3 regions of the Pseudarthrobacter sp. P1 genome follow, and region 1 is predicted to be linked to each of the others. Evidence: riboswitches for the same ligand, from Rfam matches in the RefSeq annotation. Region 1 holds a riboswitch; each other region holds the start of a gene.
The links. Region 1 has a riboswitch for S-adenosylmethionine ahead of ACQCSX_RS08465 (aminotransferase class V-fold PLP-dependent enzyme). Riboswitches for the same ligand answer to the same signal wherever they lie in the genome.
Positions count from the first base shown of each region.

Region 2: it holds a riboswitch for S-adenosylmethionine, as region 1 does, so the genes downstream of both, ACQCSX_RS12455 (DUF1737 domain-containing protein) here and ACQCSX_RS08465 (aminotransferase class V-fold PLP-dependent enzyme) in region 1, are expected to answer to the same signal.
Region 3: it holds a riboswitch for S-adenosylmethionine, as region 1 does, so the genes downstream of both, ACQCSX_RS19660 (bifunctional o-acetylhomoserine/o-acetylserine sulfhydrylase) here and ACQCSX_RS08465 (aminotransferase class V-fold PLP-dependent enzyme) in region 1, are expected to answer to the same signal.

Region 1 covers NZ_CP189584.1:1,785,364-1,789,940, forward strand. Annotated here, with positions in the region: gene aroA (3-phosphoshikimate 1-carboxyvinyltransferase) at 1-265, shown strand, start outside; gene rsgA (ribosome small subunit-dependent GTPase A) at 266-1,384, shown strand; gene hisN (histidinol-phosphatase) at 1,454-2,266, shown strand; SAM riboswitch class IV at 2,340-2,453, shown strand; gene ACQCSX_RS08465 (aminotransferase class V-fold PLP-dependent enzyme) at 2,491-3,921, shown strand; gene ACQCSX_RS08470 (class I SAM-dependent methyltransferase) at 3,971-4,577, shown strand, end outside.
Region 2 covers NZ_CP189584.1:2,645,377-2,649,953, reverse strand. Annotated here, with positions in the region: gene ACQCSX_RS12470 (UDP-N-acetylglucosamine 1-carboxyvinyltransferase) at 1-239, shown strand, start outside; gene ACQCSX_RS12465 (O-succinylhomoserine sulfhydrylase) at 322-1,533, opposite strand; gene ACQCSX_RS12460 (rhodanese-like domain-containing protein) at 1,556-1,948, opposite strand; gene ACQCSX_RS12455 (DUF1737 domain-containing protein) at 1,945-2,193, opposite strand; SAM riboswitch class IV at 2,263-2,385, opposite strand; gene ACQCSX_RS12450 (Pr6Pr family membrane protein) at 2,484-3,131, shown strand; gene ACQCSX_RS12445 (aminodeoxychorismate lyase) at 3,145-4,068, opposite strand; gene cls (cardiolipin synthase) at 4,182-4,577, shown strand, end outside.
Region 3 covers NZ_CP189584.1:4,217,190-4,221,766, forward strand. Annotated here, with positions in the region: gene ACQCSX_RS19650 (VOC family protein) at 1-90, opposite strand, end outside; gene ACQCSX_RS19655 (Tex family protein) at 322-2,607, shown strand; SAM riboswitch class IV at 2,670-2,783, shown strand; gene ACQCSX_RS19660 (bifunctional o-acetylhomoserine/o-acetylserine sulfhydrylase) at 2,873-4,189, shown strand; gene metX (homoserine O-acetyltransferase MetX) at 4,261-4,577, shown strand, end outside.

The DNA of each region.
Region 1 (4,577 bases):
GGCGGAGATCAACAGGCTTGGCGGCAATGCCGAGGAAACCGCCGACGGGCTCACCATCACCCCGGCACCGATGCACGGCGGCCTCTTCCACAGCTACGAGGACCACCGGATGGCCACCGCCGGGGCCATCATCGGCCTGGCCGTGGCCGGCGTCGAGGTGGAGGACATCTCCACCACGGCCAAGACCATGCCCGAATTCCCGCAGCTCTGGTCCCGCATGCTGGCGGGCCCCGGGCCCGCGTCCACCCCGGGCGGGGCCAACTAGGTGGCACGCGATTTCAGCAACTGGGACGAGTCCGACGTCCGCGTCCGCGCCAACAAAAAGGGCAGCCGGCCGCGCACCAAGGACCGCCCCGCCCACGATGACGCCATCATCGGCCGGATCATCACCGTGGACCGCGGCCGCTACACGGCAGTCGTGGACGAGGACACCCCCGAGGAGCGCATCCTCATCGCCGCCCGCGCCCGCGAGTTGCGCCGCAACCCCGTGGTGGCCGGGGACTTCGTGGCCCTGGTCGGCGACGTCTCCGGCGCGCCCGACACGCTGGCCCGGCTGGTCCGGGTGGAGACGCGGCGCACGCTGCTGCGCCGCAGCGCCGACGACACCGACCCGGTGGAGCGCGTCGTGGTGGCCAACGCCGACCAGTTGGTGATCGTCGTGGCCGCGGCCAACCCCGAGCCCCGGACCGGCTTCATCGACCGCGCGCTGGTGGCCGCCTACGATTCGGGCATCGCCCCGCTGCTGCTCATCACCAAGGCCGATGTGAAGGATCCCGCCGAGCTGCTGGCCAACTACGAGCACCTGGACATGACGGTGGTGGTCAGCCGCACGGCCTCGGACACCGCCTCGGGCATTGATGCCCGCAGCGACGACGGCGAATCCGCCCTGCTGGCCGGCGGCGCCGTCGACGCCCTCAAGGACCATCTGGACGGCAAGGTCTCCGTCATGGTGGGCCACTCCGGCGTCGGCAAGTCCACCATGGTCAACGCCCTCACCGGCTCCCAGCGCGCCACCGGCGGCGTCAACGCCGTCACCGGCCGCGGCCGGCACACCTCCTCCTCGGCGCTGGCCCTGCGGCTGCGCGACGCCCAGCCGGGCAGCTGGATCATCGACACCCCAGGCATCCGCTCCTTTGGGCTGGCCCACGTGGATCCGGACCGCATTCTGCACGCCTTCCCCGACCTGGAGCCCGGCACCGATGCCTGCGAGCGTGGCTGCAAGCACAACAGCGCCGCCGTCAACTGCGGCCTGGACCCGTGGGTGGCCGACGGCAGCGCCGGCGAGGCCGGCCCGGCCCGGCTGGCCTCGCTGCGCCGGCTGCTGGGCAGCTCGGACCGCACCGAGGGCCGCGCCGAAGCCAAGGAACTCGGCACCATCCTCTAATCCGGCGGAACCCGGCCGCGGGTCCCCCTGCCTCCCCGCCCCTGCCACAACCAGCGATAGTGTGATGCCATGAACCATGAACCGCAAGGCTACAACGACGATCTCCGCCTGGCCCACGTATTGGCGGACGCCGTTGATTCTTTGACGATGTCTCGTTTCAAGGCGCTCGATTTGGCTGTGGAAACCAAGCCGGACCTGACGCCCGTCACGGACGCCGACAAGGCCGCCGAGGAGTCCATCCGCAGCCAGCTCGCCCGGGCCCGCCCCCGCGATGCCGTGCTCGGCGAGGAATTCGGCAGCAGCGGGCACGGCTCGCGCCGCTGGATCATCGACCCCATCGATGGCACCAAGAACTTTGTCCGCGGCGTCCCGGTCTGGGCCACCCTCATCGCCTTGGTGGACGAGGGCCAGCCGGTGGTCGGCGTCGTCAGCGCCCCCGCCCTGGGCAAGCGCTGGTGGGCCGCCAAGGGCACGGGGGCCTTCACGGGCAAGTCGCTGGCCGCCGCCACCCGGCTGCGCGTCTCCAACGTCGCCAACCTGGCGGACGCCTCGATGTCCTATTCCTCGCTCTCCGGCTGGAAGGAACGCGGCAACCGCGACGAGTTCATCGCCCTGACCGACGATGTCTGGCGCACCCGCGCCTACGGCGATTTCTGGTCCTACTGCCTGGTGGCCGAGGGTGCCGTCGACATTGCCTGCGAGCCGGAACTGAACCTGTACGACATGGCGGCCCTGGTGCCGATCGTCGTCGAGGCGGGCGGGCGCTTCACCTCCCTCGATGGCGAGGAGGGCCCCTTCGGCGGCAACGCCCTGGCCACCAACTCCATCCTGCATTCGGAGGTCCTGAACCGGCTCAACCCGGGGCTCGACGACCTCCTGTAGCACGACGCAGTGTGACGCAAAGGGATGTAACAAATGCGCCCGGCACCCCACCGGGGTTAGCATTTTGGGCATAGGTCACGAGTGCCAGTGCTAAACCCCGGTTTGCTGGCCGGCAACCCTCCTTTCGCGGCGGGGTGCCCCGGGTGACGACCTGGCCAGGCCGGAGCGGTCTTGGCAAGCGCGGATCACGGCACTGTCCGGGATCCTTCCCGTGAGGTCCTTTCATGAGCTCTGCAACCCTTGAAAAAAATTCCATCTCCACCGCGGCTGCCGCCGCCGTCGAACCCCTGTTGGCCGTCACCGGCGCCGACCTGTCCGCCCCGCTGATCACCGGCGGGAGCGTCCGCTACGCCAACCTGGACTACGCCGCCTCGGCCCCGGCCGTCCAGGCCGTGGCCGACCACCTGGCCCAGGTGCTGCCGTACTACGCCAGCGTGCACCGCGGGGCCGGGTTTGCCTCCCAGGTCAGCACGTCCGTCTATGAAAACGCCCGCGACACCATCCGGGACTTTGTGGGCGGCCGGGCCGATGATGCCGTCATCTTCACCCGCAACACCACCGATTCCCTGAACCTGCTGGCCGGTTGCGTCGAAACGCTGCTGGCCACCGAGGACGGCTCCCGCCCCACCGGCGAGGTGCTCTACCTGGACATCGAACACCACGCCAACCTGCTGCCCTGGCAGCGCCTGCCGCACCGCAGCGTGGTGGCCGCCGGTTCCATCGCGGCCACGCTCTCGCGGATCGAAACGCAGCTGCGCGCCGGCTCCGTGGTGCTGCTGGCCGTCACCGGCGCCTCCAATGTCACCGGCGAGATCCTGCCCGTGGCCGAGCTCGCGGAACTGGCCCACCGGTATGGTGCCCGCATCGTGGTCGACGCCGCTCAGCTGGCCCCGCACCGCCGCCTCAACCTCGCCGACGACGGCATCGACTACGTGGTCTTCTCCGGCCACAAGCTCTACGCCCCCTTCGGCTCCGGCGTCATCGTTGGCCGCCCGGACTGGCTGGACGCGGGCACCCCGCACCTGGCCGGTGGCGGCGCGGTCAAGGAAGCCCGGCTGGACACCGTGACCTGGGCCACCGGGCCGGCCCGGCACGAGGGCGGCTCCCCCAATGTGCTCGGCGCCGCCACGCTGGCAAAGGCCGCGGAGATCCTCTCCGCCCTGGACGAGTCCGCCTGGCACAGCCACGAGGAGGGCCTGCGCGACCACGTGGTGGCGGGCCTGTCGAAGATCCCCTCCGTCACCGTCCACCGGCTCTTCAGCGATTCCGGCGACTACCCGGGCAGCGGCAGCATCGGCGTCGTCAACTTCTCCGTCGAGGGCTACGACGCCGGGCTGGTGGCGGCCTACCTCTCCGCCGAGCACGGCGTGGGCGTGCGCGACGGCAAGTTCTGCGCCCACCCGCTGCTGCGCCGCCTGGGCCTGCCCTCCGGATCGCTGCGCGCCAGCTTTGGCGTGGGCTCCCGGCTGGCGGACGCCCAGCGCCTCGTCGACGGCGTGGCCGCGCTGGTGGAGTCAGGGCTGGGCTGGGACTACGTGGTGGATTCGGGCCGCTGGGTTCCGGCCAACGATGCCCGCAGGTACCCGGACTGGGCACCGAACACCCCCGGCACGGCAGGCGCCGCCCCCTGCACCATCGACCCCGAGGACGACTAGCACGCGGTAGAGTTGACGGGCTTGTTTCCGTCAACGTTCAGGAGCGCATATGGCAGCCATCGGCGGGCCCACCTTTGAAGCCGGCCGGCGCCAGGAGATGGCCACGGCCTTCCAGGACGGTGGCGAACACTACGATCGGGTGCGCCCGGGGTACCCGGCGGAGTCCGTCGAATGGCTGTTCGACGGCACCGCCGCCGGGTCCCGGGCGGGGGTGGCCGACGTCGTCGATCTGGGCGCCGGGACGGGCAAGTTCACCGGACTGCTCCTGGGGCCGGGCCGCAACGTCACGGCCCTGGACCCCTCGGCGGACATGCTGGCCCAGCTGGAGCGCCGCTTCCCCACCGTCCACACCATCATTGGCGTGGCCGAGGACACCGGGCTGCCGGACCGGAGCCAGGACGCCGCCACAGTGGCCCAGGCTTGGCACTGGTGCGACCCGGTGGCCGCAAGCACGGAGATCGCACGGATCCTGCGCCCGGGCGGGATCCTGGGGCTCGTGTGGAACCAGCTCGACGTCAGCGTGCCCTGGGTGCACCGGCTCAGCCGCATCATGCACGCCGGCGATGTCCACAAGCCCGGCTTCCGGCCCGCCGTCGGCCCGGAGTTCACAGCGCTGGAGTCCCACGTGAGCGCCTGGGCCCAACCACTGACCGGCG
Region 2 (4,577 bases), 860 kb from region 1:
GCGGGCGCGTGCGCCTGCTGGACCCGCACCGCATCGACATCACCGGCCCCGTCGCCTGGCGCGCCGCGGAGATCGGCTGCCCGCCGGCCCTGCGCCCGGCCGCGTGCATCCTGCTGGCCATGCTGGCCGCCAAGGGCACCTCGGAACTGCGCAACATCTACGTGATCGAGCGCGGCTACGAGGACCTCGCCGAGCGCCTGAACACCATCGGCGCCGAGATCGAGTACTTCCAGGACTGACCGAAAACTGTGGTGCGGTAGGTGCTCTTATGAGGCGTCATAAGAGCACCTACCGCACCACAGTTGTTTGCGGACGACGGCGTTAGATGGCGGAGAGGGCCTGGGCCAGGTCCTTCGTCAGGTCCTCCAGGTCCTCCAACCCCACCGAGAGGCGCAGCACGCCGTCGGTCAGGCCGATGGCCGCACGGCCCTCCGGGCCCATCGCGCGGTGCGTGGTGGTGGCCGGGTGGGTGATCAGCGACTTGGCATCGCCCAGGTTGTTGGAAATGTCCACGATGTTCAGCGCATTCAGCAGCGCGAACGCGGCGTCCTTGGCGGTGCCGTTGGCCGGCGTCGCCAGCTCGAAGGTCAGCACGGTGCCGCCGGCCTTCATCTGCGCCTTGGCCAGCTCGAACTGCGGGTGCGAGGGCAGCAGCGGGTACTTCACCCAGTTGATGGCCGGCTGCTGTTCCAGGAACGCGGCCAGCGCCAGGGCATTGGCCGAGGAGTGCGCCACGCGCAGGCCCATGGTCTCCAGCCCCTTGGTCAGCACCCAGGCGTTGAAGGAGGACAGCGACGGCCCGGTGTGGCGCATCAGGTTCTTGACGGGTCCGTCGATGAACTCCTTGGTGCCCAGGATGGCGCCACCCATCACGCGGCCCTGGCCGTCGATGTGCTTGGTGCCGGAGTAGACAATCACGTCCGCGCCCAGATCCCCGCACTTCTGCAGCAGAGGGGTGGCGAAGACGTTGTCGGCCACCACCGTGGCGCCGGCCGCATGGGCCAGATCGCACACGGCGCGGATGTCCACGATCTCCTGCATCGGGTTGGAGGGGGATTCGAAGAACACGGCGGTGGTGGGCACCGACAGCGCCTCGCGCCACTGGTCCAGGTCCGGCCCGTCCACGAAGACTGTCTCCACGCCCCAGCGCGGCAGGATCTCGTTCAGGATGACAAAGCAGGAGCCAAAGAGGGAGCGGGAGGCCACCACGCGGTCGCCCGCGGCCAGCAGCGCGCCCAGGGCGGTGAAGACGGCGGACATGCCCGACGCCGTCGCGAAACAGGCCTCGGTCCCCTCGAGCAGGCGCAGCCGCTCCTGGAACGTGGCCACCGTGGGGTTGCCGTAGCGGGAGTAGACAAAGCGGTCCGCCTCGCCGGTGAAGGCCTGTTCGGCAGCCTCGGCCGATTCGTAGACAAAGCCGGAGTTCAGGAACAGGGCCTCGGAGGTTTCCTGGAAGTTGGTGCGGTCCAGTCCGCCGCGCACGGACTGCGTGTCGGGGGCCCAGCCTGCGGCGTTGGGGTTGAAATTGCTCATTGAAATCCTTAAAGCGTGGGTGCTATTTCCAGGGCAGGTGGCGATTTTTCCAGCCATTTAGCACCCGGTCGCCGTAGGCGTCGGGCTCGCCCTCAAAGCCTTCGAGCACGTTGTACGAGGTGAAGCCGGCGGCCGTGGCGGCCTCGGCGGCGGCGATGGACCGGACGCCGGAGCGGCACAGGAACACCAGCTCGGCACCGGCCGGTGCGGCGGCGGTGAGCTGGTCCACGAAGGCGGCGTTGGGCGTGCCGCCGGCGAGGTTCCACTGGATGAACAGCGGCTCAACGCTCAGCGAGGTGGTGTCCGGGACGCCGATGTGCGCCCATTCGCCCTCGGTGCGCACATCCACCAGCAGGGCCCCGGATTCCACCTTGGCCCAGGCCTCCGCCGGGGCGAGGTCGCCCGCGTAGCTCACGCGTGGCCCTCGCCGTCGTACTCCAGGTCCTGGACGGCGTTGGCGACGGCGGCATCGGAGGCGGCGACGGCGTGCGGCAGGACAACGGCCTGGGCGGCCACCACGGTGGTGCCGTTGAACGTCACGGACGGACTGCCATGGAGGATGTACCCCTCGGCCAGGGCGTCGGAAATGCGCACACAGAATGCGTGGTCGTCGGGTCCGGTGATCAGCCGGTAGGCGAGCGGGGCTTCGTGGTCAGACATGGTTCTCCTCGATTGCAAGCGGCGGGAGCGCAAGCGGGGAGGGTAGCCAAAAAGAGGCTGCACCAGGGGCGTCCACACTTGCAAACCTTGGCCGTATATCACTAGGTATTGCCGAGTATTCACCTAAGGCACCCCGCTGGAACAGAGGGTTGCCGGCCAGCAAGTCAGGGCTTGGCGCTGGCACTCATTACTCAGGGAAAAAGTAGCATACGGGCCGGCGCTGCGGGCAAACGTGCCGCCGAATGTGGCATTGCATGAAGAACGCGGGGCCCAATGGCAGGATATGGACCATGAGTCCGAGAATCGTTCTTATTGTTGCCCGGTTGTTCTTCGGCGTGCTGACGCTGGTTGCGGTGGGGACCCAACTGGTGATCCATCTGGGCAATGGCTACGACGTGGTGAACTTCTTCAGCTACTTCACCAATTTGTCCAACCTCTTTGCCGCCGTGGTGCTCCTTGTTGCCGCGGCCCACCTGATCACCGGCAAGGAGGGCACCCGCACCGGGGACATCATCCGCGGGTCCTCGGTGGTGTGCATGGCCCTGGTGGGCATCGTCTTCAGTGCCCTGCTGCGCGAGGTGGACCTGGGGTCGCTGCTGCCGTGGATCAACACGGTGCTGCACTACGTCATGCCGGTGGTCATTGTGCTGGACTGGCTCGTCCAGCCCCCGCAGCGGCCGATGGCGTACTCACGGCTGTGGGTCTGGCTGCTCCCGCCGGTGCTGTACCTGGCCTACTCGCTCATCCGCGGTGCGGCCATCAATTGGTACGCCTACCCGTTCCTGAACCCCGACACCTCCGGCGGCTATGGCCCGGTGGCGGCAACCTGCCTGGGCATCACCGTGGCGTTCCTCGCCGTCAGCGTGGTCCTGGCCGTGGCCGCCAACAAGCTGCGCCCGCTGGTGCGCACCGGGTCGCCGGCACTGCAGCCGGCCTAGGCCCGGCCTGGTGCTATTCGGTGCCGGCCAGCAGGGCCGAGAGCTCGGCCGTCAGCTGCGCGCGGACCGCGGCCGTGCCCACCTCGGTGCCGTCGATCCGGTTCACCGGTGCCAGCAGCCGGATGCTGGAAATCAGCCAGACGGCGTCGGCGTCCATCAGGTCCGCCGGCACCACCGGTCCGTAGCCCAGTTCCCAGCCGGCCGCCCGGGCCGCGGCGAACAGTGCGCCCTGGGTGGTGCCGGGCAGGATGCCGCTGTCCTGGGCGGGGGTGATCAGGCGCTTGACCGGCAGCCCGCCGTCGTCGCTGATGTGCGCGAGCAGGACCGAGGACGTCGGGCCCTCCAGCACGCGGCCGTCGGTGCTGGTGAAGATCACGTCGTCGGCGCCCTGGGCGTGCGCATACCGCAGCGCGGCCATGTTCACGGCGTAGGAGAGGGTCTTGGCGCCCAGCAGCAGCCACGGTGCGCGCTCGGCCACGGCGGAATCGTAGCCGCGGTCCAGCAGCAGCACGTCCAGCCCCTTTTCGCGCTGGGCCCTGGCCGCGGGCGACGGCGCGGAGGCCTGTACCCAGGCGGTGGGGGAGTTGGCGCCCTCGTCGCCGCGGGTGGCGATCAGTTTGACCACCACCTCGTCCGGGCCGGCCGCGGAGCCGGCCGCGGAGTCCGCGCGCGCCGCCGCGAAGGCGTCCAGTGCGGTCCCGATGGCCCGCAACCAGGCGTCCGGCGCCGGGATGTCCAGCCCCATGACCCTGGCCGAGGACGCCAGCCGGTCCAGATGCGCCGCCACCTTGCGCGGCTTGGCGTCGATGGCCAGCAGCGATTCAAAGATCCCGTCGCCGCGCGTGGCGCCCTGGTCCGTGGCCAGCAGCGCCGGGGCGGTGGCGTCGGCCAGCCGGCCGGCGGGGAAGGCGGGATCCAGGAACACCAAAACAGTCATGCAGCCAGCTTAGTGCGGCTCCGCCGGCGGCCGGAACGGACGCCTCCCCGGCCCGGGCCCGCCACCGGATAGGCTGGGACAGTCGACCGGCACCGTGCAGAAGGGGGATTGCAGTGTTGTTTCCCGGCCTGCCGTGGGATTCCACGGCCACGTGGTTCTCCCTGCTGCTGTACATCTCGGACATGGTGATCCGGCTGATCGTGCTGGGCGTCATCCCCGGAAACAGGCGGCCCACCACGGCCATGGCCTGGCTGCTGTGCATCTTCTTCCTGCCCTCCATCGGCCTGGTGCTGTTCTTGATGTTCGGCAACTTCCGGCTGTCCCGCCGCCGCCGCGATTACCAGGCGGAGGTCAACCAGCGCGTTCTGGCCGCTACCCGCGAGATTGCCCTGCAGACCCCACCGTACGACGGCCCGGAATGGATCAACTCCGCGGTGGGGCTGAACCGGCGGCTGGGCTCCTTCCCCTCGCTGGAGGGCAACAAGGTGGAGCTCATCGGCGGCTACCAG
Region 3 (4,577 bases), 2.0 Mb from region 1:
CGCTTCGACCCCGAGGGCTTCGGCAATCCGGCCAGCCGTGGCTGCCAGTCCATCTGATTCACAGGCGTAAGAAACATGATCCATGCGCATGGCATCATCTTGGCACTTTGTGAGGTGCGTCTCGACTTAGGGCCGCCTTATCGTCATGGGACGTCAGATCAATGGCAGTATTCGCCCTGCCATGGTAGACGACGGCGGTGCCGGACGGCCCGGCCGTGCCGCCGGTGGTGAAGCCGTGGTGCCGCCGGGGCGCGGGCCCCGCCGGTGCGGCAGAATGGCACTGTGACTTCCCTCCCCGCAGCCCCGGCCCCGTCCCCCTTAGTGCCCGCCAAGGGTGCCCCCGGCCCCAAGCCGGCCACTGCGGGAGCCCCCGCGGGAACCGGCACCGAGGCCCGGATCGAGGCAGCGCTCGCCGCGGAACTCGGCGTCACGGCCAGCCAGGTGCGCGCCGCCGTCGGCCTGCTCGACGGCGGCGCCACGGTGCCGTTCATCGCCCGGTACCGCAAGGAGGCCACGGGCACGCTGGACGATGCCCAGCTGCGCACGCTGGCGGAGCGGCTGCGCTACCTGCGCGAACTCGAGGAACGGCGCCGCACCGTGCTGGAGGGCATCGAGACGGCCGGCAAGCTGGTCCCGGCGCTGCGCGCGGCGGTGCTGGCCGCGGCCACCAAGACCGAGCTTGAGGAGCTCTACTTCCCCTTCAAATCCACCCGGCGGACCAAGGCCGCGATCGCCCGCGAGGCCGGGCTGGAGCCGCTGGCCGACGCCCTGCTGGCCGATCCCCGCCGCGACCCCGAGGCCACGGCGGCCGGGTACCGCAACGCCGGTCATGGCGTTGCCGACGCCGCCGCTGCCCTTGCCGGGGCCCGCGCCATTCTGGTGGAGCGCGCCGGGCAGGACACCGAGCTGGCCGCCGCCCTGCGCGAGCGGCTCTGGAACGGCGGCCGGCTGCGCTCCAAGGCCAAGACCGGCAAGGCCGCCGGCGCCCCCGGTCCGGACGCCGGCAAGGACGCCGCCATGTTCAAGGACTACGCCGATTTCGTCCAACCCCTGCACCGGCTGCCCGGCCACCGGGTGCTGGCACTGCTGCGCGGCGAGGCCGACGGCGCCCTGGCGCTGGAGATTGCCGAGGCCGATCCCCGCGACGCCGAGGCCCTGGAGCAGGCGCGCGGCTGGTACGAACGCGCCGTTGCCCGGTCCCTGGGCATTGCCCACCGCGGCCGGGCCGCCGACGGCTGGCTGCAGGGCACGGTGGAGGCCGCCTGGCGGACCCGGCTGCTGGCCCGGCTGGCCACCGAAGCCCGTGGCAAGCTCTTTGCCGCCGCCGAGGAGGAGGCGGTTCAGGTCTTCGCCGCGAACCTGCGAGATGTGCTGCTGGCAGCGCCGGCCGGCAACCGGGCCACCCTCGGCCTGGACCCGGGCCTGCGCACGGGAGTGAAGGTGGCGGTGGTGGACGGCACCGGCCAGGTGGTGGCCACCGACACCATCTACCCGCACGTCCCGGCCAAGCGTTGGGACGAGTCCCTGGCGACGCTGGTGGCGCTGTCTCACAAGCACCAGGTGGAGCTGGTGGCGATCGGCAACGGCACCGCCTCCCGGGAGACGGACAAGCTGGCCGCCCAGTTGCTGGCCGAGCTGAAGAAGCGCGACGGCGCAGCGCCGGCCAAGGTGGTGGTCTCGGAGGCCGGGGCCAGCGTCTACTCCGCCTCGGCGCTGGCCTCCGCGGAGCTGCCCGGCATGGACGTCTCGCTGCGCGGCGCCGTCTCGATCGCCCGCCGGCTGCAGGACCCGCTGGCCGAGCTGGTGAAGATTGAGCCCAAATCCATCGGCGTGGGGCAGTACCAGCACGACCTCACCCCGGCCCGGCTGGACCGCGCCCTGGACGCCGTCGTCGAGGACTGCGTGAACGCCGTCGGTGTGGACGTGAACACGGCCTCCCCGGCGCTGCTGGCCCGGGTGGCGGGCGTGGGCCCGCTGCTGAGCGAGAACATTGTGGCCTACCGCAACGAGCACGGGCCGTTCGCCAGCCGCGCGGCGTTGAAGAAGGTGCCGCGGCTGGGCGCGAAGGCGTTTGAACAGTGCGCCGGCTTCCTGCGCATCACCGGCGGAGCGGAGCCGCTGGATGCCACCAGCATCCACCCCGAGGCCTACCCCGTGGCCAGGAAGGTGCTTGCCGCGGCCGGAGCCAAGGCACCGGGTGCCGGTGCGGCCGCCGTCGCCGCCCTGGACCCGGCCCGCTTTGTGGACGGCAGCTTCGGCCTGCCCACGGTGGCGGATATCCTGGCGGAGCTGCCCAAGCCGGGCCGGGACCCGCGCCCGCGCTTCGCCACCGCCACCTTTGCCGAGGGGGTGGAGAAGATCACCGATCTGCGCGCCGGCATGGTGCTGGAGGGGACGGTGTCCAACGTGGCAGCGTTCGGGGCGTTCGTGGACATCGGCGTGCACCAGGACGGCCTGGTCCACATCTCCGCCATGAGCACCCGGCGGATCGCCGACCCGCGCGAGGTGGTGAAGTCCGGCGACGTCGTCAAGGTCAAGGTGCTCGATGTGGATCCGGCGCGCAAGCGGATCTCCCTGTCGCTCCGGCTGGATGACGCCACCACATAGGCACTGTCATATAAACGTCACATTCTTGCGTCCCGCCGCGGGCCTCTCCCACACTGAACGTAGGTCATGAGTGTCAGCGACAAGCCCCGGCTCGCTGGCCGGCAACCCTCCTCCGCGGTGGGGTGCCCCGGGTGAAGACCTGGCCTTGGCCAATCGGTCCAGGGCAAGCGCGGGCTACAGGTGCATCCTGGCCCACCGGCCGGGGCCTCCCGTGGCGGTGGGCCACCGGTGCACCCTGAAGGCCCCAGAGCATGAGGAGCCCCTTGTGAGCACCGGTTGGTCATTTGAAACCCGTCAGATCCACGTAGGCCAGCAGCCCGACGCCACCACCGGCGCCCGTGCCCTGCCCATCTACCAGACGACGTCGTTCGTCTTCCCCAGTGCAGAGAGTGCGGCCAACCGCTTCGCGCTCGCCGAACTGGAACCCATCTACACACGCATCGGCAACCCCACCCAGGACGCGGTGGAGCAGCGGATCGCCAGCCTTGAGGGCGGCCTTGCGGCTCTGCTGCTCTCCTCCGGCCAAGCTGCGACGACCTTTGCGGTGCTCAACATTGCCGAGGCCGGGGACCACATCGTCTCCAGCCCCAGCATCTATGGCGGAACCTACAACCTGTTCGCCCAGACGCTGAAGAAGTTCGGCGTCGAGGTCACCTTCGTGGCCGACCCGGACAACCTGGATGACTGGCGCAACGCCGTCCGCCCCAACACCAAGCTGTTCTTTGGCGAGGTCGTCTCCAACCCGCGCCAGGACGTGCTGGACATCGAGGGCATCAGCGCCGTGGCCCACGAGGCCGGCGTACCGCTGCTGGTGGACAACACCCTGGCCACGCCGTACCTGATCCGCCCGCTCGAGTGGGGCGCCGACGTCGTGATCCACTCCGCCACGAAGTACCTGGGCGGCCACGGCAGCGCCATTGCCGGCGTGATTGTCGACGGCGGCACGTTCGACTACACGAAGGACCCGGAGAAGTTCCCCGGCTTCAACACCCCCGACGAGAGCTACAACGGCCTGGTCTACGGCCGCGACCTGGGTGCCGACGGTGCACTCGGTGCCAATCTCTCCTACATCCTCAAGGCGCGCGTCCAGCTGCTGCGCGACCTCGGCTCCGCCGTCGCCCCCTTCAACGCCTTCCTCATCGCGCAGGGTCTGGAGACCTTGAGCCTGCGCGTGGAGCGGCACGTGGAGAACGCCCGCGCCGTCGCCGACTGGCTGGAAAAGAATGCCGATGTGGAGGCCGTGGCCTACGCCGGCCTGCCGTCCAGCCCCTGGTACGAGCGCGGCCGCAAGTATGGCCCCAAGGGCACTGGCGCCGTTATCGCCTTCGACATCAAGGGCGGCGAAGAGGCGGGCAAGCGCTTTGTCGACGGGCTGGAACTGCACTCGCATGTTGCCAACATCGGCGACGTCCGCTCGCTTGTCATCCACCCGGCCTCCACCACGCACGCCCAGCTCAGCCCCGAGCAGCAGCTGGCCGCCGGCGTCCGCCCCGGACTGGTGCGCCTCTCCGTCGGCATCGAAAACGTCGCGGACATCATCGCGGACCTCGAAGCCGGCTTCCGGGCCGCCAAGAGCGCGTGAGCGTTTCCGCCGAAACCCTGGGAATCTTTCGCGTGTATTCTTCCGAGCCGGAGCTCCTCGGCGACGACGGCCTGAGCGGGGCCTCGCTGGCCCATGCCGGGCCGTCGTCCGACGGCGAGCTCCGCTATGCCCCCGTGGGTGCGCTGGAGCTCGAAGCCGGCGGCACCCTGGAGGATGTCACGCTCGCGTTCGAAACCTGGGGAACGCTCAACGCGGATGCCTCCAACGCCGTCCTCATCCAGCACGCGCTGACCGGCAGCACGCACGTCAGCCGCGGCGCCACGGAGGAGGACGGCTGGTGGGAGGGGCTGGTTGGTCCGGGCCGGGTGATCGACACGGAGCGGTACTTTGTGGTCTCGGCCAACATCCTCGGCGGCTGCTACGGCAC